Regions from separate parts of the Ewingella sp. C233 genome, predicted to be linked through region 3. Evidence: predicted binding sites of a transcription regulator. Region 3 holds the regulator's gene; each other region holds the start of a gene.

Region 1 (7,989 bases), 1.5 Mb from region 3:
TGCAGTATCTCCCAGCCACCACCGCGCACAGCGCTGTCCATTTTGGCCCAGTCCACAGCGGTATCGCCCGCCAGTTCGGCAACCGGTCGGCCGCCTAATGTCACGGTGCTCCAGGCCACAAACTGCGACTCACCGTGTTCACCCATCACGTAACCTGTGACACTTTTCGGATCAAAGCCGAAGAACTCACCGACCACGCGCTTCATGCGGGCAGTATCGAGTGATGTTCCGGTACCGAAAACCTGTGAATCCGGGAAACCGCTGGTCTGCTGAATAATCTGGGTTATCACGTCACAAGGGTTGGTAATGTTGAGGATCACCCCACCAAAACCGCTGGCAATAATGCGCGGTACCACTTCACGCACGGCGGCACGGGTCTCGGCCAGCTCTTCCAGCCGGTCTTCGCGCAATAATGTTTTTGGACCGACGGCGATGACCACTACGTCTGCATCCTGCAATTGAGCATAGTCATTGGCGATGACCTTGACCCGAGACGCGATAAGCGATGCCATATCGCGCAGTTCCAGTGCCTGACTGGCCGCCTTCTTCTCGTTTTCATCCAGCAAAACAATCACATCGCACAGTCCCTGCGTGACCAGAGAAAAGGCCACATCCGCGCCGACATGGCCCGCGCCGATAATTCCCACTTTACGTGTCATCCCGCTTTTCCTTATATTTTCGATTTTACGTTCTCTTAAAATAGCCACATTCCCTGCAAACGTCTTCGCAATCCTGCCGCAATTTTATGGGTCACGACAATTCAGCGCCTGACAGCGCGCGCTGCATCTGCCAAAATAGGACCATCCCCTGCATTTTTTAATTGATGGATTTACTCCCCGATGTCAGCAAAGATTATTGACGGTAAAACGATTGCGCAGCAGGTCAGAAACGAAGTTGCGGAAAAAGTGAAACAACGACTGGCCGCCGGTAAACGTGCACCGGGTTTGGCTGTTGTGCTGGTCGGAGAGAATCCGGCGTCGCAGATTTATGTCGCCAGCAAGCGCCGCTCCTGTGAGGAGGTCGGCTTCCTGTCGCGCTCTTATGATTTACCCGCTACCACCACCGAAGGCGAGCTGCTGAAGTTAATCGATGAGCTGAACAATGACAGCGCCATCGACGGCATCTTGATTCAGCTGCCGCTGCCTGCGGGCATCGACAATGTGAAAGTGCTGGAAAGCATTCACCCGGACAAAGACGTCGATGGCTTCCACCCTTACAATGTCGGCCGTCTGTGCCAGCGTGCGCCAACCCTGCGCCCTTGTACACCGCGCGGCATCGTGACGCTGCTGGAACGCTATGGCATCGATACTTTTGGCCTGAATGCCGTGGTGATTGGCGCATCTAACATCGTTGGCCGTCCGATGAGCATGGAACTGCTGCTGGCCGGTTGTACCACCACCGTTACGCACCGCTTTACCAAAAACCTGCGTCATCACGTCGAGAATGCCGATCTGGTGGTGGTTGCCGTGGGTAAACCGGGCTTTATTCCCGGCGAATGGATTAAACCGGGCGCAATCGTAGTGGATGTCGGTATAAACCGTCTGGAAAGTGGTAAAGTTGTCGGCGATGTGGAATTTGATGCCGCCGCAGAACGTGCTTCATTTATTACACCGGTGCCGGGCGGCGTAGGCCCGATGACGGTCGCGACGCTGATTCAAAATACCTTGCAGGCTTGCGAGGAATATCACGACATCAGCGCCAACTAAAAGTCAGTAACAGATAAGTCAGGAAACCATGGAAACTTTTTTTCTCGAAAAACACCCGCACGTTGAACTGTGCGACCTGCTCAAATTTATGGGCTGGTGTGAAAGCGGCGCAGCGGCTAAAGCCGTGATCGCTGAAGGTCAGGTGACGGTCAACGGGCAGGTAGAAACCCGCAAACGTTGTAAAATCCTTGCCGACCAGCAGGTAGAATTTGCCAGCAGCAAGCTGGTGGTCAAAGCCTCAGCCGAATAAACCCGGTTCTGAGCAATAAAAAAGCGCGGAGGGGATAACCCGGCCGCGCTTTTTTTATGCTGCATTTAGAGCATCAGAACCGATTACTTACGACGCCATGTCGTTCCATTTGGCCCATCCTCTAACACGATACCCATTTCATTTAAGCGATCGCGCGCTTGATCCGCCATACCCCAATCTTTGCTGGCACGGGCGTCGTTACGCTGTTTGATCAGGGCTTCTATCTCAGCTACTTCGCCGTCGTCCTCCGCCTGAGCACCAGATTGCAGGAACTGCTCCGGATCTTTCTCCAACAGGCCCAGCACGCTGCCCAACTGGCGCAGTTCTGCGGCTAAACCGTTGGCCGCATTCATGTCTTCCGCTTTCAGACGGTTGATATCTCGCGCCATATCGAACAGAACGGAATAGGCTTCCGGCGTGTTGAAATCGTCGTCCATCGCTTCACGAAAACGCGTGACAAAGGCTTCGCCACCGGCTGGTGTGGCAATGGCATCCGTACCGCGCAGTGCGGTGTAGAGGCGCTCCAGCGAGGTGCGCGCCAGTTTCAGGTTCTCTTCGCTGTAGTTCAGCTGACTGCGGTAATGCCCGGACATGAGGAAATAGCGCACGCTTTCGGCGTCGTAATATTTCAAGACATCACGCACGGTGAAGAAGTTATCCAGCGATTTGGACATCTTCTCGCGGTCAATCATCACCATACCCGAGTGCATCCAGGTATTGACGTACGGGCCGTCGTGGGCGCAGCTCGACTGAGCGATTTCATTCTCGTGATGCGGGAACATCAGGTCAGAACCGCCGCCGTGAATATCAAAATGTTCACCAAGCTGTTTGCAGTTCATCGCCGAACATTCGATATGCCAGCCCGGACGTCCTTCGCCCCAGGGTGAGGTCCAGCTAGGTTCGCCCGGCTTGGACATCTTCCAGAGTACGAAGTCCATCGGGTTACGTTTGACATCGGCCGTTACTTCAACGCGCGCACCAGCCTGAAGTTGGTCCAGATCCTGACGAGACAGCAAACCGTAATCCGGATCGCTTTCCACCCAGAACATCACGTCACCGTTAGACGCCACGTAGGCGTGATCGCGGTCGACCAGCTTCTGAACGATGTCGATGATCTCCGCAATATGCCCTGTGGCACGCGGCTCGGAATCGGGTGGAAGAATACCGAGTGAGGCGAAATCAGCGTGCATCTCAGCGATCATCCGGTCGGTCAGCGCGGTAAAGGCTTCGCCCTTTTCTGCTGCACGTTTAATAATTTTGTCGTCAATATCGGTAATGTTACGCACATATTTCAGGTCATAACCGAGATAGCGCAAGTAGCGCGATACCACATCAAAAGAGACAAAGGTGCGACCGTGACCAATGTGACACAGGTCGTAAACGGTGATCCCACACACGTACATACCGACTTTACCGGCATGAATTGGCTTGAATTCCTCTTTTTGGCGACTCAGGGTATTAAAAATCTTCAGCATCAGGCTATTCCGTGTGTTGGGCATTGAAAACGTCAATTGTGCTCATAATATAACGAAAAGGAGTTTGCCGAAACGGCATAAGCCCCCGGAGAGACGGATTCGGAAAATAATTAGCGTTATAAAGTAACATTAAAACCAAAATGTAGCAGCAACGTCGCTGTGAAAATGAGCAGATGAAACGCCCGGCTGACGCCTGCTTTCGAGTTATGGTATAAAGAAAGGCTATATTGGGTGCTCGCACCGAGAGCATAAATCAACATAAGCAGGATGATTATTATGGTCACTTTACACACCAATCACGGCGACATCGTCATTAAAACCTTCGCGGACAAAGCGCCGGTCACCGTCGAAAACTTCCTGAACTATTGCCGTAAGGGTTTCTACGACAACACCATTTTCCACCGTGTTATTGACGGCTTCATGATTCAGGGCGGCGGTTTTGAGCCAGGCATGAACCAGAAAAATACCGACGCGCCAATCAAAAACGAAGCGAATAACGGTCTGAAAAACACCAAAGGCACGCTGGCAATGGCCCGTACCAATGACCCGCATTCAGCCACTGGCCAGTTCTTCATCAACGTGACTGACAACGATTTCCTTAACCACACTGGCGAAAACGCACAGGGTTGGGGCTACTGCGTATTTGCAGAAGTGGTTGAAGGCCAGGACGTGATCGATGCGATTAAAGGTGTGAAAACCGGTCGCAGCGGCATGCATCAGGACGTTCCAAAAGAAGACGTGATCATTAAAAGTGTTACTGTCAGCGAATAACTGACATTTAATGACGACGTTTTTTATCGCAGATATCCATCTTTGCGCACAGGAACCGGCAATTACTGCCGGTTTTCTGCGTTTTTTACGTGACGATGCACCGCAGGCCGATGCGCTGTACATTCTCGGTGATCTGTTCGAAGCCTGGATAGGTGACGATGACCCGCAGCCCCTGCACGCAGAGATCGCCACGGCGCTTAAAACTCTCCACCAGCAGGGCGTCCCCTGTTTCTTTATTCATGGTAACCGCGATTTTTTGGTCGGGCGACGCTTTGCACGCGACAGCCTGATGCAAATTCTGCCCGATACCAAAGTGCTCGAACTTTATGGCCACCGGGTGCTGATCCTGCACGGCGATACACTTTGCACCGACGATACCGGCTATCAGAAATTCCGCAAAAAAGTCCGCAATCCGCTGATTCAAAAAGTCTTCCTCGCTCTGCCGCTAAAATGGCGTCTGTCGATTGCCGCGAAAATGCGTGCTGACAGTAGGGCCTCTAACAGCGGAAAATCGCTGGAGATCATGGACGTCAATCCGCAGGCGGTGATTAACGCTATGCAGGCAAACGGCGTCGAATGGATGATCCACGGCCATACTCATCGCCCCGCGATCCACGACGTGCCGTTAAACGACCAGACCGGCCACCGCGCCGTACTGGGTGCCTGGCATGAAGAGGGCTCGATGATTAAAGTCAGTACCGATGGCGTGGAGCTGGTGACCTTCCCGTTCTGATCCCTTCGTTTTAAAAGCCGCATAAACCCGGCACGCAATCGTTTTCCTCGCTTTGGGAGCGTGATATGATTTGCGCCCTCTCCGTCAGAAAACCCCGGTGTAAAATCTCCGGATGCCTGGCGACGCTTGTTTAATCACAGGAGCTTTACAGACATGTCATCCAACGTTACCCCGGCAAAAATCGCCATCGTTATGGGGTCTAAAAGTGACTGGGCGACCATGCAGTTCGCCGCCGAGGTTCTTACAACGCTGAATATTCCTTTCCATGTCGAAGTTGTTTCCGCTCACCGTACGCCAGACAAGCTGTTCAGCTTTGCCGAGCAGGCGTCTGAAAACGGTCTGGATGTGATTATCGCAGGCGCAGGCGGCGCGGCTCATTTACCGGGAATGATTGCCGCGAAAACGCTGGTACCGGTGCTCGGCGTACCGGTGCAAAGTGCCGCGCTGAGCGGTGTCGACAGCCTCTATTCCATCGTCCAGATGCCACGCGGCATTCCTGTCGGAACGCTGGCTATCGGTAAAGCGGGTGCCGCCAACGCGGCCCTGCTGGCAGCGCAGATTCTGGCGCTGCACGATGCTGAAATTGGCAAAAGTCTGGCGGCTTGGCGCAAGGCGCAAACCGATGAAGTGTTGAATAACCCTGACCCGCGGGAGGAAGCATGAAGCCGGTTTGCGTACTCGGAAATGGCCAGTTAGGCAGAATGCTGCGTCAGGCGGGTGAACCCCTGGGGATCGCGGTTTACCCCGTCGGCCTCGATGCCGAACCGGAAGCAGTGCCCTTTTCGCAAAGCGTGATCACCGCTGAAATTGAGCGCTGGCCAGAAACCGCCCTGACGCGCGAACTGGCGACGCACGAAAGTTTTGTGAATCGCGATATTTTTCCTCGTCTGGCCGATCGCCTGACGCAAAAGCAACTACTCGATCAGCTCGGTTTAGCCACCGCACCGTGGCAGTTGCTGGCTGATGTGGCCGAATGGCCGCAGGTCTTCGCGCAGCTCGGCGAGCTGGCAATTGTTAAGCGCCGCGTAGGCGGTTACGACGGCCGCGGACAGTGGCGTTTGCGCGCCGACGAAGAAACGACATTACCGGCTGACTGCTACGGCGAATGTATCGTCGAACAAGGCATCAATTTCTCCGGCGAAGTCTCGCTGGTTGGCGCACGCGGCCACGACGGCCAGACCGTGTTCTATCCGCTGACCCATAACCTGCATGAAGAAGGCATTCTGCGCACCAGCGTGGCGCTGCCACAGCCGGACGCCGCTTTGCAGCAGCAGGCAGAAAGCATGTTATCGGCCATTCTTAATGAGCTGAATTATGTCGGCGTGATGGCGATGGAGTGTTTTGTAGTCAGCGAAGGTTTACTGATCAACGAACTGGCACCGCGCGTACACAACAGCGGGCACTGGACACAAAATGGCGCATCCTACAGCCAGTTCGAAATGCATCTGCGCGCGATTCTTGGCCTGCCGTTGCCAAAACCGGTGGTCAGTACGCCTTCTGTGATGGTTAATCTGATTGGTACGGCAGTTTCCACCGACTGGCTGAGCCTGCCGCTGGTAAACCTGCACTGGTATGAGAAAGAGGTGCGAGAAGGCCGTAAGGTCGGGCACCTCAATCTGAATGACGCCAGCGCCGGGTTACTGAAAGAAGCGCTGATCGCGTTAGTACCGATGCTGCCGCCGGCATACAAAAGCGGTATCGAATGGGCCGTTGAAAAACTGTGATCGGTATTTCCTCCCCTTTACCGGGGGGAGGAATAAACCGTCAGCTATCGTATTGCCTGAACAGCGCCCTTCCCCGCAGTAAACGCACGCCCATCCAGCCACCGCATAGCGACAGCAGCAGCGCGCTGACCAGCGGCACCGACCACCAGAGCACCCTATTCGGCTCCCACGGGAAATCAAACACCTTACGTTGCAGTATCCACAGCGCGGCTTCAGCCCCGACGGCGGCGGCGATCCCAGCCACCAGCCCGAGCACGGCGAACTCACACCACAGCGTGCTGCGGAGCAGTTTTTTGCTGGCCCCCAGCGTGCGGTAGACAATCAGCTCCTGACGGCGCTGACGCATTCCGACCTGAATCTGTGCCAGCAGCAGTAAACCACCGCACAGCATCACCAGAATCACCATCACCTCCAGTGCGCGGCTCACCTGTTGCAGCACCTGGCCTACCTGTTTGAGGATAGAACCGATGTCCAGCAGGCTGAGCGTCGGGAACTGGCGGTTAAGTTGCGTAATAGCTTTACCGTCACCGTGGTAACGGAAGCTGGTTAACCAGCTTTGCGGCTGGGCATCCAGCGCGCCCGGCGGGAAGATGAAGTAGAAGTTTGGTCGCAGACTGTCCCAGTCCACTTTACGCAGGCTGGAAATTTTAGCGCTGAACTCCTGGGTATCACCGCTGAAGGTCAGCGTATCGCCCATCTTCACATCCAACCTTCCGGCCAGACCTTCGTCTATCGACACTTCACCGGCCTTCGGGGGGCCGTCACCGGCCACCAGCGGGTTATGATCTGGCAACCCCTGCATCCATGTCAGGTTCAGCTCGCGGTTGACCGCTTCGCCTGCGGCATCGTCCGGCTTAATGACGTCAGTCGCCACCTGCTGATTAATACCCGTCAGGCGCACGCGGACAATCGGGTAGAAGATTTCTGGTTCAGCCTGATGCTGACGCAGGAAGTCCGTCACCTGCGGCACCTGATCCTTGGTGATATTGAGCAGGAAATAGTTCGGGCTGTCCGGCGGCAGCTGTTGCTCCCAGCGGTCGAGTAAGTCACCACGCAGCACCAGCAGCAGGGCCAGCAGCATAAATGACATCGAGAACGCCGCCAGCTGGCTGAGCGTCACCCACGGCTGGCGCACCAGACGGTTGATTGCCAGACGCAGCGGCAGGCTGCCGACGCTGATACGCCGCAACAGCAACAGGCTGCCCCAGCCGATGGCGCCGAGCAACAACGACAGTACCACCACGCCTGCCAGCAGCGACCACAGCAGCGTACTGCCCCCCACCAGCGCGGCCAGCAGACCGACCACAATCACCAGCATCACAGGAATAAA
Region 2 (7,989 bases), 100 kb from region 3:
GGGTTTCACCTAACGGCAGGCGTTCGCGCTGCTCAACATCACGGATAAAGTGCGGAATGCCGTCAATATCTACGGTGTCAGGCTTATTGCCTGCCAGACCGAGAATAATGGCGATATCGGTGTGGTGCCCTTTTCCGGTCAGTGAGAGTGAACCGTAGACATCCACAGCTACACGCGTCACGTCAGGGAGCATGCCCTTTTCAAGCAGGTCATCAGCGAACTGTTTACCGGCTTTCATGGGGCCCAAAGTATGGGAACTGGAAGGGCCAATCCCGACCTTGAACATGTCGAAAACGCTAATCACGTCGAATACTCCTGTTTTGGGAGATGGCACTGAAATGAGCGCCATGCCCGGATAGATTTACTGTGTAACACTTAATTGATAGTGGATTATCGCAGTTTTATGCATGACTTAACACACAGTCTAAAAGGGCTTGTGACGGAAAGTTGCTTTTTTCGCATGAAATAAATTAATTTGATGCGAAAATGTGATGCACTTGTAACTTTTTGGTTGCGAGGGCTGGCCATCAGGCACGGATCTGTTCCGCCAGACGCCGGATAATGGCGGCGGTCAGCCCCCAGACAAATTGCTGCTGGTACCAGGAGAGGTAAACACGATGATGTATTCCTCGTCGGTGAATATCGAGCGGATGGTAGCGGGCGAGATCAAACGCCTCTTCAAGCGGGATTTCGAATAACTCTGCCACTTCGTCTTCGCACGGGTGTAACGGCACATCCACCGGTAATAATCCCACCACCGGCGTAACCTGAAATCCGCTGCTGCTGTCGAGCGGTGCCAGCGTGCCTAACACGGTCACGTCAGCCGGAGGGATCGCCACTTCTTCGTGAGCTTCCCGCAGGGCAGTAAATATCAGTGACGTATCTGACGCGTCAGCCGCACCGCCGGGGAACGCCACCTGACCGGCATGTTTGCGCAGAAAGTCTGAACGCCGGGTGAGCAGCAGCGTCGGCTGCGCACGGCAGATGATCGGGATCAGTACCGCTGCGTGCCGGTGTCCGCGTACCGCAGGCGCGGGCGATGCCGGCAACTGCAACTGAAAACGGCGGATGAACTCCAGCACGGCCGGTGAGTAACGGGAAGAGTCCGGCTGAGCGTTAGAAAGGATCAAGGCTGCGGTTCTCCCTGCGGTTGCCCTTTTAACTGTGGAAGAATGCGGGCGACTTTATCGAAAGTTTCCTTGTATTCGGCCTGCTCCTGACTGTCTGCAACTATACCGCCGCCTGCCCAGCAATATATATTTTCGCCTTCGGTCAGCAGGGTGCGGATGGTGATATTACTGTCCATCGTACCGCAGCAACTGATATAGGCGATGCTGCCGCAGTAAGCGTTGCGGCGGTGCGGTTCAAGCTGTTCGATAATCTGCATGGCGCGCACTTTCGGCGCACCGGTGATAGAACCGCCGGGGAAGCAGGCGCGCAGCAGTTGGCTGGCGTGGCACGCTGGCGGTAATTGAGCCGTGATCGTACTGACTAGATGGTGTACTGCCGGGAAAGGTTCGACCACGAACAGTTCCGGCACGCGCACGCTACCCGGTACCGCGACGCGGCCGATATCATTACGCAGCAAATCGACGATCATCAGGTTCTCGGCGCGATCTTTTTCTGAGGTGGAGAGCCGCAGTGCCTGCTCTGCGTCGGCCTGTTTATCCGCCAGACGGGGCAACGTGCCTTTAATCGGGCGGGTTTGTACGCGCTGGTTTTCAAGCCACAGGAAGCGTTCAGGCGAAAGGCTGAGTACGGCGTTTTCCGGCAAACGGATAAATGCCGAGAAGGGAGCACGGTTGGCGGCGTTTAACGTCAGGAATGCCTGCCACTCATCGCCGGAATAACGGGTGCTGAAACGCTGGGCCAGATTGATCTGGTAACAGTCGCCGCTGTGCAGATAGTCCTGAATCTGGCGGAATTTTTCACCGTACTCTTCGCGGCTCATGTTGGCCTGCCAGTCGCCGTGCAGCTTGAGAGGCTTGAATTGCGCGGGTGATGCGTGTTGTTCCAGCCACGCCAGACGCATTTGCACATCCCCATGACACACCAGTGTCAGGCGCTGTAAATGGTGATCGGCAATCAGCGCCCAGTCATAAATTCCCACCGCCATGTCCGGCAAATCGATGTCTCGCAGGGACGTGGCAGGCAGCGTTTCAATGCGGCGGCCCAGATCATAACCAAACAGCCCCAGCGCGCCACCCAAAAAGGGCAAGTCCGGATGCGGTTCAGCTTGTAGTCCGGACTGCACTAATTGCTGCTCTATCAGGGAAAACGGGTCGGTATCACTGAATCCGGTACTGCTTAGCGTGGCTATTTCAGTTTGTGCGCCCCGCGTGGTCAGTGTGATCAACGGGTCAGCAACCATAATATCGAAGCGGTTATGCACATGCTCTGCCGAACCGGAATGCAGCAGCATGGCCCAGGGCAGGGAAGAGAGCGGAGCAAACTGCGTGAGCAGGGCATCAGGCTGATATTCCAGTGGATAAAATGTGACGGACTGAGCAGGTTGCATGGACGATTTCACGGTTCTGGCGGATGTCGGGACAGGTTGTGATCCTAGCATAAATTTCTGCGCCATAGGCCAGCGGAAGAAGAAGGCGTATACTGTCCGGTCAATGATGGCAGTTGCGCATAACCCGCGTGGCTTCCACCCGATTTCCAGCCATAACCCAGATACAGGACACTCCCATGCTTACAGGTATGCCTTCACTTTCACACAGCGAACAGGAACAGGCCGCCGACCGTATCCGCGATATGATGGCCGGCGGAATGAGCAGTGGCGAAGCCATTGCCACGGTAGCAGAGGAAATTCGCGCCAAGCACAAAGGCGATCGCGTTACCGTTATTTTTGACGACGAAGACGAATAAACATCCATCTGTTATTAAAAACGGCAATAAAAAACCGGATCCCTCGCAGGCCCGGTTTTTTTACAAGGTGACAACGAAAGCGGCGCAGGGATCAGCCTTTTACAACGACTGCCGCTGCAGCCTGTTTCGCCGTTTCCACCGCCTCCTCAACGCTGTCACCAATCGATAACGCCACGCCCAGACGACGTTTACCCTGGATTTCCGGCTTACCGAACAAACGCACCTGATTTGAACCGGCCAGCGCCTGCTCCAGCCCGCTGAACGAGACGTTGTTGCTGTTCAGTTCCGGCAAGATAACCGCAGATGCAGACGGACCAAACTGGCGGATCTGCCTGATGGGCAGGCCGAGGAATGCGCGCACGTGCAGGGCGAACTCTGAAAGGTCCTGCGAAATCAGCGTTACCATGCCGGTGTCGTGCGGACGCGGTGACACTTCGCTGAATACCACGTCATCTGCGCAAATAAACAGCTCGACGCCAAACAATCCTTTCCCCCCCAGCGCTTTAACGACGCGTTCCGCGATGTCTTTGGCGCGTTGCAGGGCCAGTTCGCTCATCTGCTGAGGCTGCCATGACTCTCGGTAGTCGCCATCTTCCTGGCGATGACCGATCGGTGCGCAGAAATGAATACCGTCCACGGCGTTGATGGTCAGCAGGGTGATTTCAAAATCAAATTTCACCAGCCCTTCAACAATCACCCGTCCGCCACCCGCACGACCGCCTTGTTGGGCGTAGTCCCACGCCTGTTGCAGGGTTTCAGCACTGCGGATCAGGCTCTGGCCTTTGCCCGATGAACTCATCACCGGCTTGATGATGCACGGATATCCAATCTTTTCCACCGCGGCACGGAACGAGGTTTCATCGTCAGCAAACTGGTAGGTTGAGGTCGGCAGTTGCAGCGTTTCAGCAGCCAGCCGACGGATGCCTTCGCGGTTCATTGTCAGGCGCGTCGCTTCTGCACAAGGCACTACGTTGTGGCCTTGTTGCTCCAGCTCCACCAACATACTGGTGGCGATAGCTTCAATTTCAGGCACGATAAAATCCGGGCGTTCACTCTCGATAATCTGCTTCAGCGCATCGCCGTCGAGCATATTGATCACATGGCTGCGGTGAGCGACCTGCATCGCTGGCGCATCGGCATAACGGTCAACGGCGATCACTTCCAGACCAAGACGCTGGCACTCGACGGCCACTTCTTTGCCCAGTTCTCCGGAACCTAATAACATCACGCGAGTCGCGCCAGAGCGCAGTGCAGTACCGATGGTTAACATAGCTTCGTACCCAGATCTGTGGAGGTTGAGAATGTGTGCTGACACCGCATTGCAGGGCGGAAAATTACCGCTAGCCTGAACCGGTCGGCCGCAGTATATCCGAAAATCTTGGCGACGAAAACGATTGCGCGGCGGCCGTTTCATCAGGTGGTCAATAATCTTCACGGGTTTTTTACCCACGGCGCCCGGTGAGTAAGGCAGTGAAGCCGTGGTTCTGTTATCATTTATCCCAAACCATGGCGTCATATTTTCTGCCGCTGCCCCGAATTTTCTGCCTTACATAAAGAGTTATCGCCTTGAGCACGCATTCATTTTCCGTCCTGACTTTGCCCGCTGAGCAACTTTCTAACCTGACCGAACTGGGTTATGCCGAAATGACGCCGATTCAGGCCGCGTCGTTGCCTGCCATTCTGCAAGGGCAGGACGTCCGCGCGAAAGCCAAAACGGGCAGTGGTAAGACCGCGGCCTTTGGCATTGGCCTGCTGGATAAAATCACCGTCAGCCAGTTTGTTACCCAGGCGCTGGTTCTCTGTCCGACGCGCGAACTGGCCGATCAGGTCAGCAAAGAGCTGCGCCGTCTGGCGCGCTTCACCCAGAATATTAAGATCCTCACCTTATGTGGCGGTCAGGCTATCGGGCCACAACTCGAGTCGCTGGTGCACCCTGCGCATATTATTGTCGGCACGCCGGGCCGTATTCAGGAGCATCTGCGTAAAGGCACGCTCAAGCTCGACCAGTTGAAAGTGCTGGTACTGGATGAAGCGGACCGCATGCTGGACATGGGTTTTAGTGAAGATATTGAAGACGTCGTCAGCTACGCACCGCAGGACCGCCAGACATTGCTGTTCTCTGCGACTTATCCGAGCGGGATTGAACGCATCAGTAACAAATTCCAGCGTCAGCCGCTGAACGTTGAAATTGAAGGCGACGATGACATTGCTGATATCAAGCAGGTGTTTATCGAAACTGACCGTCATCAGCGCCTGGCTCTGTTAACGGCAGTGCTTTATCAGCATCAGCCAGCCTCCTGCGTGGTGTTCTGTAACACCAAGCGCGACTGCCAGGAAGTGTATGAAGCGCTGGAAGGGAAAGGCATCAGTGCGCTGGCCTTGAACGGTGACCTCGAACAGCGCGACCGCGATCGTGTGCTGGTGCGTTTTTCCAACGGCAGTTGCCGCGTACTGGTCGCGACCGACGTTGCGGCGCGCGGTCTGGACATTAAACAACTCGGGCTGGTGATTAACTACGAGCTGTCGTTTGACCCGGAAGTTCACGTTCACCGTGTGGGCCGTACCGGCCGTGCGGGTACCAGCGGTCTGGCCGTCAGTCTGGTTACCCCGCAGGAGATGGTGCGTGTTCACGCGCTGGAAGATTACACTCATCAGACCGTAGTCTGGCAGCCGGCCGCACAGGTACTTTCCGCCGCACCGGTGGCGCTGGATCCAGAAATGGCAACGTTGTGCATCGACGGTGGCCGCAAAGCTAAAATCCGTCCGGGCGATATTCTGGGCGCGCTGACCGGTGAAGCAGGACTCACGGCGGCCGAAGTCGGTAAAATCGACATGTTCCCGATTCATGCCTACGTTGCCATCCGCCAGAAGAGTGCCAAAAAAGCGCTGCAACGTTTGCAGGAAGGTAAGATCAAGGGCAAGAATTGTAAGGCCATTATTTTACGTTGATATAGCCGCCAATTATTTAGGGTTCAGCGGTACGTACCGCCTTCATGTTAACGTTGTGTTATGTCCTTGTCTGGGATTATTATGTTCTTGTTAATGATGACCTCACGCAGAATAAGGATATTCATTCTTGCAGGGGTCACAAGGACAGACAAACGCGAACAGGAGGCGGTACATGAAAAAAGTAATAATTGGCGCATTAGTGGCAGTGGCCGGATTGAGCACTGTGGTGCATATCGCACAGGCGGCGGAACCCGAAAACCGTACCGCAACAGTCGCGCCTTGTGGTAATGCCAGCAAAGATGAAATCGCTGCGCTGGTTAAGCGTGATTTCCTGCAAAATCGCATTACCCGCTGGGATGCGGATAAAAAGCTGCTTGGGACGTCAACGCCGGTCGTCTGGATCTCCTCTGACAGCATTACCGGTGACAATGCGAAGTGGAATATTCCGGTGAAGGTGCGCGGTGACCGTACAGACAAAATCTATCCGGTTACACTCAATTGTCAGCTTGGCGAAATTACCTACGGCAATCCGCAGTAATCTGTTCAGCAGTCAATCGAAGCGTCGTCATGGCTCAGCATGTCGGCGCTTTTTTCATGCTCTGCATTCCCCTCTGAATACCCCTTACCGCTTGGTTTCCCTGTATAAACCTGTCACTCTGATGGCACTATCATGAACATTGAGATAAGGCGAGATGATGACACCTCCGAAGGCTGAGAAACGCCCAAAAACGCTGAACATTCATGGCGAAACACGCATCGATGACTATTACTGGCTGCGTGACGATGACCGCACCGATGCGGATGTGCTGAACTATCTGACCGCCGAAAATGCCTGGACCGAACAGGCGTTACAGTCGCATCAGACGCTGCGCGAGACACTGTATGAAGAGATGGTCGCGCGTATCGCCCAGCAGGATCACTCCGTGCCTTATGTAAAACACGGTTTCCGCTACCAGACCCGTTATGAGCCGGGCAATGAATACGCGATCTATCTGCGCCAACCTGCCGCTGAAAGCGAAGCGTGGCAAACCCTGATTGACGGCAATGAGCGCGCCAAAGATAGTGAGTTTTACACGCTCGGCGGGCTGGACATCAGCCCGGATAATCAGCGCATGGCCGTGTCAGAAGATTTTCTCTCCCGCCGCCAGTACGACATTCGTATCAAAAATCTGACCGATGACAGCTGGGCCGAGGATGTGCTTAAAAATACTTCCGGTGGCAGCGAATGGGCCAATGACTCGCAAACGCTTTACTACGTGCGCAAACACAAGAAAACACTGTTGCCGTATCAGGTCTACCGTCATACCGTCGGGACTGACCCGAAAACTGACCAACTGGTGTACGAAGAGAAAGATGACACTTTTTACGTCGGGCTGGATAAAACCACCTCTGAAAAGTACATCCTGATCCATCTGGACAGCACCACCACGTCAGAAGTGCTGTTGCTGGATGCCAGCGATCCTCAGGCCAAACCGCAGATGTTCCTGACCCGACGTAAAGATCACGAATACGGGCTGGACCATTATCAGGGGCATTTCTATATCCGCTCCAACCGGGATATCAGCACCAGCAAAGACGGCAAGAACTTCGGTCTCTACAAAAGTGCTGACAACAAAGAAGCACAGTGGCAGACGCTGATTGCACCCCGTGAAGCGGTGATGCTCGAAGGCTTTAGCCTGTTCCGCGACTGGCTGGTGGTGGAGGAGCGCGAGGAGGGGCTGACCCACCTGCGTCAGATTCACTGGCAGAGCGGTGAGGAGAAATCCCTGGCTTTTGACGACCCGACGTATGTCACCTGGCTGGCGTACAACCCTGAGCCAGATACCGCGCTGCTGCGCTACGGCTACTCCTCCATGACAACGCCGAGTTCTCTGTTCCAACTGAATCTGGACACCGGTGAGCGCACGCTGCTCAAACAACAGGAAGTGAAAAGTTTTGATGCGGCGAATTACTGCAGCGAACGCGTGTGGGTGACCGCTCGTGATGGCGTGAAAGTGCCGGTTTCGCTGGTTTACCGTCGCGACATTTTCAAGGCCAACAGTAATCCGCTGCTGGTTTATGGTTACGGATCCTATGGCAGCAGCATGGATCCCGCTTTCAGCGGCAGCCGTCTGAGCCTGCTGGACCGCGGATTTGTCTTTGCGCTGGCCCATGTCCGGGGCGGGG
Region 3 (7,989 bases):
GAATATCAACATAGGCAAAACGTTCGCCACAGGCTGAAAGCGCCTGCACAGCCTGAGCGGAGAAACCACAGCTAGGCAACTTCGGTGAGCCTTTCATGTACAGAAGGATTGGGTTTTCGGAAACCTGCTTCTGGATTTTTTCGATAGTGGTCGTGGTCATTTATTGCTTCCTCAAGCCAAAACTGGCTGTCACTGTCATTACTCATTGATGCGCAGGGCACTGTCTGGAAATGCGCGCCACTTGTCGCTTAGCGTCTATTGTAACGATGGCGGGCTTTGGATAAAAACGCCATTTTTTGCAGGGTCTTTCCACCCCAGCTTTCATTCATGCGTTTACGTCATTACTTTTTAATCAAACTGTCTGATGGCTCGCAATAATAAACATTCATTCAGAATAACATTTTTGATCGTTGAGTTTAACTCTCTTGTGACTGAGCTGAGCTGGTCAGAGCACATTTTTAACTCTCTGATAAAAGATGGTTTTTAGAACTGAAAATGACCATTTTTACAGCATTTAAAATGCTATTAACTTTTTCTCACAATATGATCTAGAATCGAAGCAATTCGTGCTGTTTTGTCTGCTTCTTTTGGGCAATACTCTGACATCTCTGATGTTTAACCTTGGGCCAATATTGGTAACGACGCCATGCGTTTATTGTTTACGCTTTCCGTGCTGTTCTTTACCCAGCTGTTTCTGAATCTGGCGCATGCTTCGCCACAAACTAACGTTGCTGCCGATCAGCGGAAAAGCCACGTCAGTCAGGCAAAACCTGATGAGAGACGAAAGCGAAAAACCGTTGCCCGAACCAGTAAAAAATCAAAATCAGAGCCAGTTAAAGAACAAAAAGCAAAAGTTAAAGAAACCAAAAAAGTCACCAGCACCAAGCGGGTTCGCAACGAACATTCTGAAAAGAAAACGGCCAAAGTGACCCACAGCAAGATGACAGCGAAGAAAGAAAGCCGAACGATTGCGAAAAATGAGACCAGTAAAAATAGTAAAAAAGCCTACGGTCGCCATCGAAAATCAAAAGACGGACTCGCGAAAGACACCAAACCGATTGCTTTGAGTGCCGCGCATAAAAAACGTTATCAACATGCGCAGCAGACCGCGATGACCAAGCTAATGCATCAGGTCGGCAAACCTTATCGCTGGGGAGGCACTTCTCCCAATACCGGTTTCGATTGCAGTGGTTTAGTGTATTACGCATATAAAGACCTGATTCGTATCAAAATGCCACGCACCGCTAACGAAATGTACCACCTTCGGGACGCGGCGCCAGTTAAACGCGGTGAGCTGGAGAGCGGCGACTTAGTCTTCTTCAGAATCAATAACCGCGGCGCAGCAGATCATGTTGGTGTCTATGTAGGAAACGGTAAATTTATTCAGTCCCCCCGTACAGGTGAAGAGATCAAAATCACCTCACTGGGTGAAGATTACTGGCAAGATCACTATGTTGGCGCGCGTCGAGTGATGACGCCTAAAACGATTCGTTAAGTCCGCAGTACCGCTAATCAGCGATGAATAGCATTTAACGAAACGTTTATGAAACAATCAGTCGCTAAGACAGTATTTTGCGAACGATGCAAAACAAAGAATTGAAAAGGGCGACACCTGTAAAAGGAATCGCCCTTTTTTCTGATCTTTTTACCCTCAGCGAATGAAGGTAAAAAAGGATCAGTGCATCACTGCGGTAAAACTGAAAGCCATAATCATTGCCAGTGCGCCAACCACAGTAATGAGAGCAAATTTCAGATTGGTATCCATTAAAACCCCTTCTGGATCAAATGTGGCCTTTTTATAAGCCATACAGTTTGTGTGCCAACGCATTTTCTCATAGTTTTGTTTTAAAATCCCGTGATCATTCCCTGCGTTACGAAGACTTTTTACTTCCCCTTTACCAAGATATAAGAGAAAATTCGCGGTTACCACACTGCGTGCGGGTCGATTCATTCCGATGTTCTTTCAGACAGTTGTTGTGCTCTGAAAAACCCACCAACGATTTCACTGCTCATCTCTTTTCCAGCAGTCAGATCCACGCAGGCAAACGATTAACATAATGCTAACGTGCTAAAGCACGTCAGACAGGAGTCATTCTTTTCATGGCAACGATAAAAGATGTCGCAAAGCGGGCTGGCGTTTCCACCACAACCGTGTCGCACGTCATCAATAAAACACGTTTCGTCGCCGAAGAAACTAAAGCCGCCGTGCAGACAGCGATAAAAGAGCTGCACTACTCTCCCAGCGCGGTGGCCCGTAGCCTCAAGGTCAACAATACAAAATCTATCGGATTACTGGCAACATCCAGCGAAGCGCCCTATTTTGCCGAAGTGATCGAGGCAGTAGAAAACAGCTGTTTCGCCAAAGGCTACACACTGATTTTGTGTAATTCGCATAATAATCTTGATAAACAGCAGGCCTATCTGGCCATGCTGGCGCAAAAACGCGTCGATGGTCTGTTGGTCATGTGCGCGGAATATCCCGATGCATTGCTCGACATGCTCGAAGAATACCGAGCGATCCCGATGGTGGTGATGGATTGGGGCGAAGCACGTAAAAACTTCACCGACAGTATCATCGATAATGCCTTTGAAGGTGGGTATATGGCCGGGCGCTATCTGATTGAACGCGGTCATCGCGATATCGGTGTGATCCCGGGGCAACTGGCTCGTAACACCGGTGGCGGCCGCTTCCAGGGTTTCCTCAAAGCCATGACGGAAGCCAACATCCCGCTGCGCGAAGAATGGGTCGTTCAGGGTGATTTTGAACCCGAGTCAGGCTATCAGGCGATGCATAAAATTTTGATGCAGAAACAGCGCCCGACGGCCGTCTTCTGCGGCGGTGACGTCATGGCGATGGGGGCTATTTGTGCCGCTGATGAAATGGGTCTGCGGGTGCCGCAGGATATTTCGGTGATCGGCTATGATAACGTACGCAACGCCCGTTACTTCTCCCCTGCACTGACGACAATCCACCAGCCCAAAGAGCGCCTGGGTGAGATGGCATTCACCATGCTGCTGGATCGCATTATCAGCAAACGTGAGGAGTCACAGACCATTGAAGTCCACCCGAAACTGGTTGAACGCCGCTCGGTAGCCGATGGTCCTTACCGCGACTATCGCCGTTAACAGCGTAGTCCGAAAGCCATAACACGAACGCCTGCACATTTGCAGGCGTTTTTAGTTGCGTAACCACTCCTGATTCAGCGTAGGGGTATCGCCCAGATAATCCAGAAGCCACGCCAGCGCCGGAGACTGGTTACTCTGATCCCAGGTCAGGCAGCAGGCGCTTTCGGGAAATGCGGCAGCCAGCGTCAGCACACTCAATTTTTGATGTGATATCCAGTCTTCGACCAGATGCACGGGCATCATCCCCACGCACAGTCCTTCACACAGGCAGTCTATGGCGCAGGTCCAGTCGGGAACAACCAGACGTCGCTGATTGTTTAGCGTCCAGGTATCACGCTTAGGTAAGTTGCGCGACGTATCTTCGATACAAAGTGCCGGATAGGCACGCAGCTGTTCATCCACTAATGGCACAGTGAGCGCCGCCAGCGGATGGTCAGGGCTGACCACACAGTGCCAGTCCATAAACCCCATATCCCTGAAACTAAAACGCCCGCCGGTGGGCACAGCGCGTGTTGCGCCGATGGCGACATCCGCACGGCCATCCACCAGCGCGTCCCACACGCCGTTGAACACCTCGGAATGGATGATCAGTTCCGTATCGGGGAATGCCCGGTAGAAATCGGTAACCAGACGCCGCGACCTTTCCGGTTTCACAATGCGGTCTACCGCTACATTGAGTTGCCCACGCCAGCCATTCGCCACCTGCTGACACTGACGCCGTGTCGCTATCATTTTTTTGATAAGCAACCGAGCCTCTTCGACAAAAACCTGACCGGCGGCGGTCAACTCTACATCCCGATGACGCCTTTCAAACAGCGGTACTGCCAGCCATTGCTCCAGTTGGCGAACGGTGTAGCTTACCGCAGACGGAACACGATGCAGCTCTTGTGCCGCCGCACTGAAACTGCCGGTACGCGCCACGGCATCGACCACTTCTAAAGAATATTCTGACCACATCGCCCAGTCTCCCCACCTGCTTTCAATTTTTTTGATACAAGATTGCAAATATTAGCGTTTCACAAGCGGTAAGCCAAACCTTTACACTTCGCGCCTGAGACTTCCTGCACGTTGTGCCGCTGTTCAATAATTTTTCGCATAACAAACATCGCCAATAAAAAGAGAAAATCATGAAACCCTCCTTTGGATTTATGCTGTATCTGGCTGGCCTGAGCATGCTCGGCTTTTTAGCGACAGATATGTACCTTCCTGCGTTTAGCGCAATGCAAATCAGCCTGATGACTAGTCCGGGAATGATCAGCGCCAGCCTGAGTATTTTTCTCGGCGGATTCGCTATCGGACAATTGCTGTGGGGGCCGCTGTCAGACAAGCTCGGCCGCAGACCTGTGCTTATTGCCGGTCTGACGCTTTTCGCACTGGGCTGTCTGGGAATGATCTGGGTACAGAACATCTATTTGCTGCTGGCATTGCGTTTCCTGCAGGCCATTGGCGTATGTGCTGCTGCCGTCAGCTGGCAGGCGCTGGTCGTTGACCGTTACTCTGCGGACGTCGCCAAACGAACTTTCGCCACCATCATGCCGTTGGTGGCGTTATCGCCTGCGCTGGCACCCTTGCTAGGCGCCTGGGTCTTAAATCACTTCGATTGGGAAGCTATCTTCGCCCTGCTCTTGGCGATTGGCGTTCTGCTGTTAATTTGCTCACTCCGTATTCAGGAAACTAAAAAAACGGCGGGTCATCCTAAAACCAACCGCATCGGTTTTTTCAAACTGCTGGCATCGCCTGTATTCAGCGGTAACGTCATGATTTACGGCGCATGTTCTGCCGGATTTTTTGCCTGGCTGACGGGCTCACCTTTTATACTCAGTGACATGGGTTATACGCCAGGCGTTATCGGCCTGAGTTATGTTCCTCAGACTATCGCTTTCCTTGTGGGGGGGTTTGGTTGCCGCATGTTGATTAACAAGATTGACGGTAACCGTATTCTCCCGTGGCTGCTGGCCGGTTACGCACTGAGTGTCGTGGGACTTTATCTGGTGGCAACGCTTACCAGCGCAACGCTGACCACCTTACTAATCCCGTTTTGTCTAATGGCGCTGGTGAACGGTGCTTGTTATCCAATTGTTGTCGCGAACGCACTTATGCCATTTCCTGCTAATACAGGGAAGGCCGCTGCGTTGCAAAATACACTACAATTAGGTTTGTGCTTTTTTACCAGCCTGTTGGTCTCGGCATTCATTGCCCGGCCTTTGCTGGCCACGGTAACGGTTATGTTAGGAACGCTGGTACTGGTTGCGCTGGGTTTTGTGATGGTAAAAAAGAGTGCAAAACAGAATGATGCAGTGAAAGTGGCAGACAAAGAGGAACTGGCTCGCGGTTAACGGAATCATACTACCTAATCGTCATAATACCCTTACGTGACAGTCACTTAAAAAACATAATCGCCGCGCGCTATTTGTTATTGAGAATGCGCGCAGGCGAGTTTATACTCAATAAAACCTCTAAAAATAACATTTATACTAAGCTTTTATCACAAGTAACTTTCGTGCGCGGGCACTGCGTCACGTTTTATAAAAAAGGATTTTTCACCCCATACCGCCCAGGTTACGGGTGTTCTTCTGATTTCCTCTGTTCATAGTCGCATATCAGACAAGGCGGATTAACCGTCTGTTCTCATAATGACCTGCATAAATTGCTTTGGTTTTTTTCCGGCAGGTTAATAAGTCAGAAGAGAAAGTGATGGAGAAGCTATGAGTTCATCGTGTGTAGAAGATCTGAGTATTCAGGACAATCAGTGGTATCGCATCGTCAATGAAATGTTGGGAATGGCAGATGTACAGATCAACGGCACCCGCCCTTTCGACATTAAAGTCAAAAACCCTGATTTTTTTAAGCGCGTTTTACAGGAAGGCTCTTTGGGCCTGGGCGAAAGTTACATGGATGGCTGGTGGGAATGCGAACGACTGGATATTTTCTTCCAGCGCGTCCTGAATGCCGGTCTTGAAAGTAAACTTCCCCGACATTTTAAAGACACACTCCGCATCGCAGCCGCCCGGCTTACCAATCTTCAATCCAAAAAACGCGCCTGGATTGTAGGCAAAGAGCATTATGACCTGGGAAATGACCTCTTCAGTCTGATGCTTGACCCTTATATGCAATATTCTTGTGCCTACTGGAAAGACGCAATAACGCTTGAGCAGGCTCAGGAAGCAAAATTAAAAATGATTTGCGATAAGCTGCAACTAAAACCTGGCCTGCGCTTGCTGGATATTGGTTGCGGTTGGGGTGGTCTGTCGGAATACGCCGCCAAACATTACGGCGTCAGCGTCGTCGGCGTGACGATTTCGGCTGAGCAGCAAAAAATGGCTCAGGATCGCTGTAAAGATCTCGATGTGACCATTTTGCTGCAAGATTATCGCGATCTGAATGATCAGTTTGACCGGATTGTTTCGGTAGGGATGTTTGAGCATGTCGGGCCGAAGAATTACCAGACTTACTTCGACGTAGTAAAACGCAATATCAAGCCAGACGGTTTGTTCCTGCTTCATACCATTGGCTCGAATAAATCGGATTTAAGCGTCGATCCTTGGATCGATAAATATATCTTCCCTAATGGCTGTTTGCCCTCTATCAAACAGATCGCGCAGACGACCGAATCCCTGTTTGTAATGGAAGACTGGCACAATATTGGCGCGGACTATGACCGCACCCTGATGGCGTGGCTGGAGCGTTTCCTGCAGGCATGGCCGACATTGGCGGATAAATACTCGGACCGCTTCGAGCGCATGTTCACGTACTATCTGAATGCCTGTGCCGGTGCTTTCCGCGCCCGCGATATTCAGTTGTGGCAGGTATTGTTCAGCCCGCAGGGTGTGGAAGGTGGAATTCGCGTACCGCGTTAATACAACAGCGATATCGACATAAAAAAGCCGGACAGTCTTCTGCCCGGCTTTTGTTTTTACGCGGTGTAAAATCCTGAAGGTCTATTTCTCTTGCTGCTCAACCATTGCCTGAGCGGTGGCGATGGCCGCTTCACGGCTGGCTAACACGCGCTCGACCGTATCGACAATGGCCTGCGTTTGCGGATCGATTTCAATATTTATTTTATCGCCCAAACGCTTGGCTCCCAGAGTGGTTCGCTGCAAAGTTTCGGGGATCAGATGCACACAGAAACGGGTTTTGGTTACCTCTCCCACGGTGAGGCTAATTCCATCGATGCCGATGAACCCTTTATGTAATACATATTTCATCAAATCTTCATGTGGCATACGGAACCAGATTTGGCGGTTATTTTCTGATGTAAGAATTTTTGCCACTTCTGCCGTACATATAATGTGCCCGGACATCAGGTGCCCGCCAATTTCGTCATCAAAACGGGCAGCGCGTTCCAGATTCACCTGCGAACCGGGTTGTAAATCACCCAGATTAGTCAGGCGAAGCGTCTCTTTCACCAAGTCAAAACTGACCAGGTCACCTTTCACCTCGGTGACTGTCAGACAACAACCATTGTGCGACACCGAAGCACCCAGCTCCAGATTATCGAGCATGTGTGCAGGCATCTGCACAACGTGGGTGCGAAAATTAGGTTTTTCATCGATGGACACTAACGTTCCTGTGCCCTGAACAATACCGGTAAACATAGGCCATGCCTCATTCATTTTTGTGCAGTAAAGCATCTGCAGTGTATTTCGTTTCTGCCTGCCAGTTTGCCGCAGATTTATTAGAAAGCCAAATCAATGAGGGCAGAATATCAGCAACTGAAAAGAGGACAAAACGTAACTCGCCATTAACAGCTTTGATTGCTTAAAAAGTCTGACGATGTACAATCTTTGGGTTATTTTCCGCTATTTTAGCGTCACGCCCTGCGTGGCGTTTTTTATTCAAAACATGAAAGGTGTATGCGTGCAG
Region 4 (7,989 bases), 1.4 Mb from region 3:
TCAGGAACTGGCAGCACGTGCCGAAAGCATGGCGCTGGTCGGCCGTCTGGATCAGGCGATTGAACTGTTGAGCAACGCCAGCGCGCTGCAAAAATTGGGCAGTCTGGAACAGGCCCGCTACGACGCACGCATTGATCAGTTACGCCAGTTGCAAAGGCGTTTCCGTCAATATCAGAAAGGTTAAGCCTTTCAGGAATCAGAGGAGATGAACATGCCACATCATGATGTCGCGATTTACCACAATCCACGCTGCAGCAAGAGCCGTGAAACGCTGAAGTTACTGGAAAATAAAGGGCTGAAGCCTGACGTGATCTTGTATCTGGAAACGCCACCCTCACCTGACACGCTGAAAGAACTGGTCAGCAAGCTGGGATTCAGTTCAGCGCGTGAACTGATGCGCAAAGGCGAAGAGATTTACAAAGAGCTGAATCTGGCCGATCCGGCGATGAACGAGCAGCAATTGCTGCAGGCGCTGTCCGATCATCCACGCCTGATAGAACGCCCGATCGTGCTGGCTAAGGGCAAAGCGCGTCTGGGCCGTCCGCCAGAGCAGGTGCTGGATATTTTGTAAACGCGGGAAAGCCTGTGGCTGACGCTACAGGCTGAGAATATCTTTTACGAAGGGAATAGTGAGTTTGCGCTGCGCCGTGATCGACGCCCGATCCAGCTGATCCAGCGTGGTAAATAACGTGCGCATCTCGCGATCCAGACGCTTCAACAGGAAGCGCCCGACGTCTTCCGGCAGTTCAAAACCGCGCAGTTTCGCCCGCAGCTGGAGTGCCTGAAGTTTTTCTTCGTCGGACAATGGCTGAAGTTTGTAGATTTGCCCCCAGTCTAACCGTGAAGCAAGATCCGGCAGGCTGAGATTCAGCTGGCGCGGCGGGCGATCGCCGGTGATAAACAGCCGCGTACGGCCGGTTTCCAAAATACGGTTATACAGATGGAACACCGCCGCTTCCCACTCATCATCCCCGGCAATGCCTTCGATGTTGTCAATGCAAACCAGCGCCAGATGCTCCATGCCGTCCAGCACTTCCGGAACAAAATAAGCCCTCTTATCCAGCGGCACATAACCGACGGCCTCACCGCGTTGAGAAAGCTCCGCACAGGCCGCGTGCAGCAAGTGGCTGCGACCACCGCCTTCACGTGACCAGAAATAGATATAGGTGCCATGCTCCTGATGCAGCGCCGTCTGAATCGCAGAGAGCAGAGAGGGGTTCTCACCCGAATAAAAACTGGCAAAAGTTTCATCATCAGGAAGATAGAGTGGCAGGGAAAGTTGTGCCGGCGTATTCAGAAGCACCTCAACCAATACGGCATGAAAACCGCGAATGTTGTTATCAACAAAAAGTTGTTATCTCAGCTGTTATCTAAACGGATATGTACGGCCAGAATTCTAGCATAAGATCCAGCCGGAATTGAACTGCGTGCCGTACAACCGCTTGCTAACCGAACGAACCGCCGCAGCGTGATCCTCTGCGGCGGGGTTTCGTGCATCAGGATCAGACTGGCGGATTTTCCCGCTCGTCCTCAATGTCGATGATCTCTTCTTCGCCGCGCACCATTTCGATCACTTTAAACAGCAGGCTGAGGAAGATACCCACGATGGTCGCCAGCGCCATGCCTTTCAGCTCAGCCGCGCCGATGTGAATTTTCGCGCCACTGACGCCAATGATCAAAATCACCGCGGTCAGGATCAGGTTCTGCGCTTTGTTGTAATCCACTTTGGATTCAATCAGCACACGGATGCCTGATGCGCCAATCACCCCGTAGAGCAGCAGGGACACACCGCCCATCACCGGCACAGGCACGGCCTGAATCGCCGCCGCCAGCTTACCGACGCAGGAGAGCATAATAGCCAGAATGGCCGCACCGCCGATCACCCAGGTGCTGTACACCTTGGTGATGGCCATGACGCCGATGTTTTCGCCATAGGTGGTATTGGGCGTTGAGCCGAAGAAACCTGATAATACCGTGGACAATCCGTTCGCCAGCATAGAGCGATGCAGGCCGGGGTCTTTCAGCAGATCTTTTTTCACAATGTTGGCCGTTACCACCAGATGGCCGACATGCTCGGCGATCACCACCAGCGCCGCAGGCAGAATGGTCAGGATCGCTACCCATTCGAAGCGCGGAGTGTAGAAGGTCGGCAATGCAAACCAGTGTGCCTGCGCGATGGGTGTGGTATCGACCACGCCCATAAAGAACGACAACGTATAACCGACCAGCACGCCGATCAAAATCGGGATGATGGCCAGGAAACCGCGGAACAGCACCGACCCGAGCACGGTAACGCCGAGCGTCACCATCGAAATGGTGATGGTGGTGGAATCCACCGACACGCCGTCAGCCGGTAACAGCCCGGCCATGTTGGCCGCTACGCCCGCCAGCTCCAGTCCGATAACGGCCACAATCGCGCCCATCGCCGCCGGTGGGAACATCACGTTGATCCAGCCGATACCGGCTTTTTTCACAATCAGCGCTACGAGACAAAACAGCAATCCGCAGACGATAAATCCGCCGAGCGCCGCTTCATAACCCATCGGCAACAGCAGCAGTACCGGCGAGATAAAGGCAAAACTCGATCCCAGATAGGCCGGGATTTTGCCTTTACAGATGTAGAGATACAATAAGGTGCCAATGCCGTTGAACAGCAACACTGTGGCCGGATTGATTTTGAACAAAATAGGCACCAGCACCGTGGCGCCAAACATGGCGAACAGGTGCTGCAAGCTCAGGGGGATAGTTTGCAGGAGCGGCAGGCGCTCGCTTACCCCGATGACACGACGGGTCATGGATTGATCCTCTGTGAAGTGATGTTGAAGTATGACCAGTAAAAAAAATTCAAAAAAAAGCCGACTTCTCAGTCGGCTATTGCTTGCTGCTTATTTCGTACCAAATATCTTATCGCCCGCATCCCCGAGCCCCGGCATGATGTAGCCGTGCTCGTTAAGTCCGTGGTCGATAGAGGCGGTGTAGAGCTCAACGTCAGGATGCGCTTTCTCCAGCGCGGCGATGCCTTCTGGTGCAGCCACCAGCACCAGCACTTTAATGCTCTGGCAGCCGGCTTTTTTCAGCAGGTCGATGGTAGCAATCATAGAACCACCGGTCGCCAGCATCGGGTCAACCACCAGCGCCAGACGTTCTTCGATATTGGAAACCAGTTTCTGGAAGTACGGCACAGGCTGCAGGGTTTCTTCATCGCGATAGACGCCGACCACGCTGATGCGTGCGCTTGGCACGTGCTCCAGTACACCTTCCATCATACCCAGACCTGCACGCAGGATCGGCACAACGGTAATTTTCTTGCCCTTGATCTGGTCGATTTCAACCGGACCGCACCAGCCTTCGATAGTCACTTTCTCAGTTTCTAAATCAGCGGTCGCTTCATACGTCAGCAGACTTCCCACCTCAGAAGCCAGTTCGCGAAAACGTTTCGTGCTGATGTCATTTTCACGCATCAGGCCCAGCTTGTGTCTCACCAGCGGGTGTTTCACCTCGACGATCTTCATTTTTTATTCTCCTAAGGTGGTTGAGCTGCAAAAAAAAATCGCGAGATTATAACGCCTTTTTTTTTGAACGCCACCGCGATTAACTTGATCGGCATCAATAGAATACTGATAAAGAGTATAGTCAGGAGAATGATCAACACACCGCACAAGCTCCTCGCAAACGTTTGCCTGGGCTGTTAGAATTGCCGCGCTTCATTTCAACCACCAACCGCAAACCGTCGTGGGGATTTCGCAGTGACCGACAAAACCTCTCTCAGCTATAAAGACGCAGGTGTGGATATCGATGCCGGCAACGCATTGGTAGACCGTATCAAAGGTGTAGTTAAACAGACTCGTCGTCCGGAAGTGATGGGTGGATTGGGTGGTTTTGGCGCCCTGTGCGCGCTACCGCAAAAATATCGTGAACCTGTGCTGGTTTCGGGAACCGACGGCGTTGGCACCAAGCTGCGTCTGGCGATGGACCTGAAACGCCACGACACCATCGGCATTGATCTGGTCGCCATGTGTGTCAATGATCTGATTGTTCAGGGTGCAGAACCGCTGTTCTTCCTCGACTATTACGCCACCGGTAAACTCGACGTCGACATCGCCGCCAGTGTTATCACCGGTATCGCCGAAGGCTGTAAGCAGTCTGGTTGCGCGTTAGTGGGTGGTGAGACCGCTGAAATGCCGGGTATGTATCACGGCGAAGATTACGACGTGGCCGGTTTTTGCGTCGGCGTGGTCGAAAAATCAGAAATTATCGACGGCAGTAAAGTGGCTGACGGTGACGTAGTGATTGCCCTGGCCGCCAGCGGCCCGCATTCCAACGGCTATTCGCTGGTGCGCAAAATTCTGGAAGTCAGCAACACCAATCCGGAAACCACCGATCTGGCGGGCAAATCTCTGGCCGATCACCTGCTGGCACCGACCAAAATTTACGTAAAATCCATCCTCAAGCTGATCGAAACTGTCGACGTTCACGGCATCGTTCACCTGACCGGTGGCGGCTTCTGGGAAAATATTCCGCGTGTTCTGCCGGAAAACACTCAGGTCATCATTGATGAAGCCAGCTGGCAGTGGCCGGACGTCTTTACCTGGCTGCAAACCACCGGTAACGTCAGCCGTCACGAAATGTACCGCACTTTCAACTGTGGCGTCGGTATGTTGGTTGCATTGCCTGCCGAACGGGCAGACGAGGCCGTTGCCCTGCTCAATGCCAACGGTGAAAAAGCGTGGAAAATCGGCAGGATTAAAGAGTCTGACTCTGCAGAACGCGTTATCATTAAGTAACTTTGGCTAAAGATGGGTGTTGAGATGAAAAGGATTGTGGTTCTGGTGTCCGGCGAAGGGAGTAATCTCCAGGCGCTGATCGATGCCTGCCAGCAGGGACGAGTTTATGCGAAACTCAGCGCCGTCTTCAGTAATAAAGCGTCAGCGTTCGGACTGGAGCGTGCCCAATCAGCCAATATTCCGGCACACGCGCTTGATGTGAAATCCTATGCAGACCGAGCGGCGTTTGACGTCGCTCTGGCTGATGCCATCGATGCTTACAACCCCGATCTGGTGGTTCTGGCCGGTTACATGCGTATTCTCAGCGCCGACTTCGTCCAGCGGTTCGCGGGCCGGATGCTGAATATCCACCCTTCCCTGCTGCCAAAATATCCCGGTTTACACACTCACCGTCAGGCGATTGAAAATCAAGATGAAGCACACGGCACCTCGGTTCACTTTGTGACAGAGCAGCTCGACGGCGGACCGGTTATTTTACAGGCCAGGGTCCCGGTATTTAGCGATGACACCGAGCAGGACTTGATAGAGCGCGTGCAAACGCAGGAACACAGCATCTATCCGCTGGTGATCAGCTGGTTTGTGGATGGCCGCTTAGAGCTAAAAAACGGTCAGGCGTTTCTCGATGGAAATCCTTTGCCGGAGCAGGGTTACGCAGCAGATTAAACCGGATTATAGCGATGATTTCACTACAAACCGGCCACGTGCCGGTTTTTTGTTTTAATTCGTTTACGTTTGTTTACATGCTCACCGCTATAATGATCCAGTTGGTACACGTTTTAATGTCGTTTGTGTACCCACCTTTTCTTAAAACAGGACTGTTTTAAAGAGCCTAGTTTCTAAAAAGTATCCGAATAAAACGACCTTTCGGGAAAAATTTATGTCTAGCAATACCCGCGTCCGATTACGTCCACTGGAAAAAGACGATCTGACGTTTGTACACCGCCTCGATAACAACGCCAGCATTATGCGTTATTGGTTCGAAGAGCCTTATGAAGCCTTTGTCGAACTGACTGACCTCTACCACAAACATATTCACGACCAGAGCGAACGCCGCTTTATCATTGAATTTGAAGGTGGGCCGGTTGGCCTGGTCGAGTTGGTGGAAATCAACCACATCCACCGCCGTGCGGAATTCCAAATCATCATCGACCCGTCCCATCAGGGTAAAGGCTTTGCCGGTGACGCCGTCAGGCTGGCGATGGACTACGCCTTCTCAGTTCTTAACCTCTATAAGCTCTATTTAATCGTCGATAAAGAGAACAAAAAGGCGATCCATATTTACAGCAAATTAGGATTCGAGCTCGAAGGGGAATTGAAGCAGGAGTTCTTCGTTAACGGGGAATATCGCAGCGCCATCCGGATGTGTATTTTCCAGCCGCAATTTTTGGCGAAGTACAAAACCAAACCGGCTGAAGCCAAACGCGTTGATCCCATCGGCGCAGGCGTAGTGTAAACCCATAAAATCTCAGCTTCCGTCTCTTGCGAATAGTTGAGAAAATACGGGTGAACAGGATTTAACCTGTTCACCCGTAAGACTTTTCTCGTCCCTTTCCCCTTCTTTTCCAGAGCATTTTTATCCATCTTCTCAAACCTCTGCTTTATGTTGGACATTCCTGTCAATCTTTCGCAATATTGTTCATAGACACTAAGCCCCTCTCTCTCCGAGATTTCCATCAGAGATATGTCGAGAACATTGCAGGTAAAGCCAACACGCCTGCAAATTGAAGTGTGACGGGTATAAATGAATGGGGTTTAAATGGGTCAGGAAAAGCTATACATAGAAAAAGAACTGAGCTGGCTGTCCTTCAATGAACGCGTGTTGCAGGAAGCAGCAGACAAGAGCAATCCCCTGATTGAACGCATGAGATTTTTGGGCATCTATTCCAATAATCTGGATGAGTTTTACAAAGTCCGCTTTGCCGATCTGAAGCGCCGGATCTTAATCAGCGAAGAACAGGGATTCATTGGCGCATCACGCCATTTGTTGAAAAAAATTCAGGCCAAAGTCCTGCAAATAGATCAGGAGTTTGACGGTCTCTACAACGACCTGCTGCTGGAGATGGCACGTAACCAGATATTCCTGATCAACGAGCGCCAGGTTTCTGAAAATCAGCAAAACTGGCTGCGCCAGTACTTTAAACACCATTTACGCCAGTTCATCACCCCGATTCTGATTAACCGCGACACCAATCTGGTGCAGTTCCTCAAAGACGATTACACCTATCTGGCGGTCGAAATTATCCGCGGTGAGGAGATCCACTACGCGCTGCTGGAAATTCCATCAGACAAAGTACCGCGCTTTGTTAATCTTCCCCCGGAAGCGCCACGCCGCCGTAAGCCCATGATTCTCTTAGATAACATCCTGCGCTATTGTCTGGATGATATCTTCAAAGGCTTCTTTGATTACGACACGCTCAATGCTTATTCGATGAAAATGACCCGTGACGCCGAATATGATCTGGTCACCGAAATGGAATCGAGCCTGCTGGAACTGATGTCCTCCAGCCTCAAACAACGCTTAACGGCAGAACCGGTGCGGTTTGTCTATCAGCGTGATATGCCGGATGACATGGTGGAGCTACTGCGCGAAAAACTCGGTATCTCCAACTACGATTCAGTGATCCCCGGCGGGCGTTACCACAACTTCAAAGATTTCATTGGTTTCCCGAATGTCGGGAAAGCCAATCTGGTGAACCGCCCGTTGCCGCGCCTGCGCCATCTGTGGTTCGACAAATTCCGCAACGGCTTTGCTGCGATCCGCGAGCAGGACGTTCTGCTGTACTACCCGTATTACACTTTTGAGCACGTGCTCGAACTGCTGCGTCAGGCATCGTTCGACCCGAACGTCCTGTCGATTAAAATCAATATTTACCGCGTGGCGAAAGACTCGCGCATCATTGAATCGATGATCCACGCCGCCCATAACGGTAAAAAAGTCACCGTCGTGGTTGAATTGCAGGCGCGTTTCGATGAAGAGGCCAATATCCATTGGGCCAAGCGTCTGACCGAGGCCGGTGTGCATGTAATCTTCTCGGCCCCTGGTCTGAAAATTCACGCCAAATTGTTTCTTATCTCACGCCGCGAAGGTGACGAAATTGTCCGCTATGCTCATATAGGGACCGGCAATTTCAACGAGAAAACAGCCCGCCTTTACACCGACTATTCCTTGCTGACCGCCGACAGCCGCATCACCAATGAAGTTCGC

Evidence for each region. Region 3 encodes PurR, which represses purine synthesis genes. Its sites were predicted from a motif close to CANGCAAACGTTTGCNTG; they were not measured.
Region 1: a site for PurR is predicted at 4,967-4,984, ahead of purE (5-(carboxyamino)imidazole ribonucleotide mutase). Genes of this name have one in related genera too.
Region 2: a site for PurR is predicted at 4,258-4,275, ahead of purT (formate-dependent phosphoribosylglycinamide formyltransferase). Genes of this name have one in related genera too.
Region 4: a site for PurR is predicted at 3,666-3,683, ahead of purM (phosphoribosylformylglycinamidine cyclo-ligase). Genes of this name have one in related genera too.

The regions. Positions count from the first base shown of each region.
Region 1 is NZ_JBUZRI010000001.1:251,359-259,347, reverse strand. Features, by position in the region: gene ACZRKO_RS01260 (L-lactate dehydrogenase) at 1-659, opposite strand, end outside; gene folD (bifunctional methylenetetrahydrofolate dehydrogenase/methenyltetrahydrofolate cyclohydrolase FolD) at 840-1,706, shown strand; gene ybcJ (ribosome-associated protein YbcJ) at 1,735-1,956, shown strand; gene cysS (cysteine--tRNA ligase) at 2,040-3,431, opposite strand; gene ppiB (peptidylprolyl isomerase B) at 3,708-4,202, shown strand; gene lpxH (UDP-2,3-diacylglucosamine diphosphatase) at 4,213-4,935, shown strand; gene purE (5-(carboxyamino)imidazole ribonucleotide mutase) at 5,089-5,598, shown strand; gene purK (5-(carboxyamino)imidazole ribonucleotide synthase) at 5,595-6,659, shown strand; gene ybbP (putative ABC transporter permease subunit YbbP) at 6,700-7,989, opposite strand, start outside.
Region 2 is NZ_JBUZRI010000001.1:1,894,372-1,902,360, reverse strand. Features, by position in the region: gene ACZRKO_RS08605 (L-serine ammonia-lyase) at 1-304, opposite strand, end outside; gene ACZRKO_RS08600 (CoA pyrophosphatase) at 528-1,130, opposite strand; gene pabB (aminodeoxychorismate synthase component 1) at 1,127-2,518, opposite strand; gene ACZRKO_RS08590 (YoaH family protein) at 2,695-2,874, shown strand; gene purT (formate-dependent phosphoribosylglycinamide formyltransferase) at 2,966-4,144, opposite strand; gene dbpA (ATP-dependent RNA helicase DbpA) at 4,441-5,823, shown strand; gene yebF (protein YebF) at 5,996-6,361, shown strand; gene ACZRKO_RS08570 (S9 family peptidase) at 6,516-7,989, shown strand, end outside.
Region 3 is NZ_JBUZRI010000001.1:1,793,577-1,801,565, forward strand. Features, by position in the region: gene ACZRKO_RS08110 (Grx4 family monothiol glutaredoxin) at 1-160, opposite strand, end outside; gene ACZRKO_RS08115 (C40 family peptidase) at 647-1,495, shown strand; gene cydH (cytochrome bd-I oxidase subunit CydH) at 1,676-1,951, opposite strand; gene purR (HTH-type transcriptional repressor PurR) at 2,101-3,126, shown strand; gene punR (DNA-binding transcriptional activator PunR) at 3,178-4,083, opposite strand; gene punC (purine nucleoside transporter PunC) at 4,254-5,462, shown strand; gene cfa (cyclopropane fatty acyl phospholipid synthase) at 5,832-6,983, shown strand; gene ACZRKO_RS08145 (riboflavin synthase subunit alpha) at 7,065-7,721, opposite strand; gene ACZRKO_RS08150 (MATE family efflux transporter) at 7,984-7,989, shown strand, end outside.
Region 4 is NZ_JBUZRI010000001.1:387,551-395,539, reverse strand. Features, by position in the region: gene bepA (beta-barrel assembly-enhancing protease) at 1-184, shown strand, start outside; gene arsC (arsenate reductase (glutaredoxin)) at 212-571, shown strand; gene hda (DnaA inactivator Hda) at 596-1,303, opposite strand; gene uraA (uracil permease) at 1,503-2,795, opposite strand; gene upp (uracil phosphoribosyltransferase) at 2,886-3,512, opposite strand; gene purM (phosphoribosylformylglycinamidine cyclo-ligase) at 3,747-4,784, shown strand; gene purN (phosphoribosylglycinamide formyltransferase) at 4,809-5,447, shown strand; gene speG (spermidine N1-acetyltransferase) at 5,662-6,237, shown strand; gene ppk1 (polyphosphate kinase 1) at 6,541-7,989, shown strand, end outside.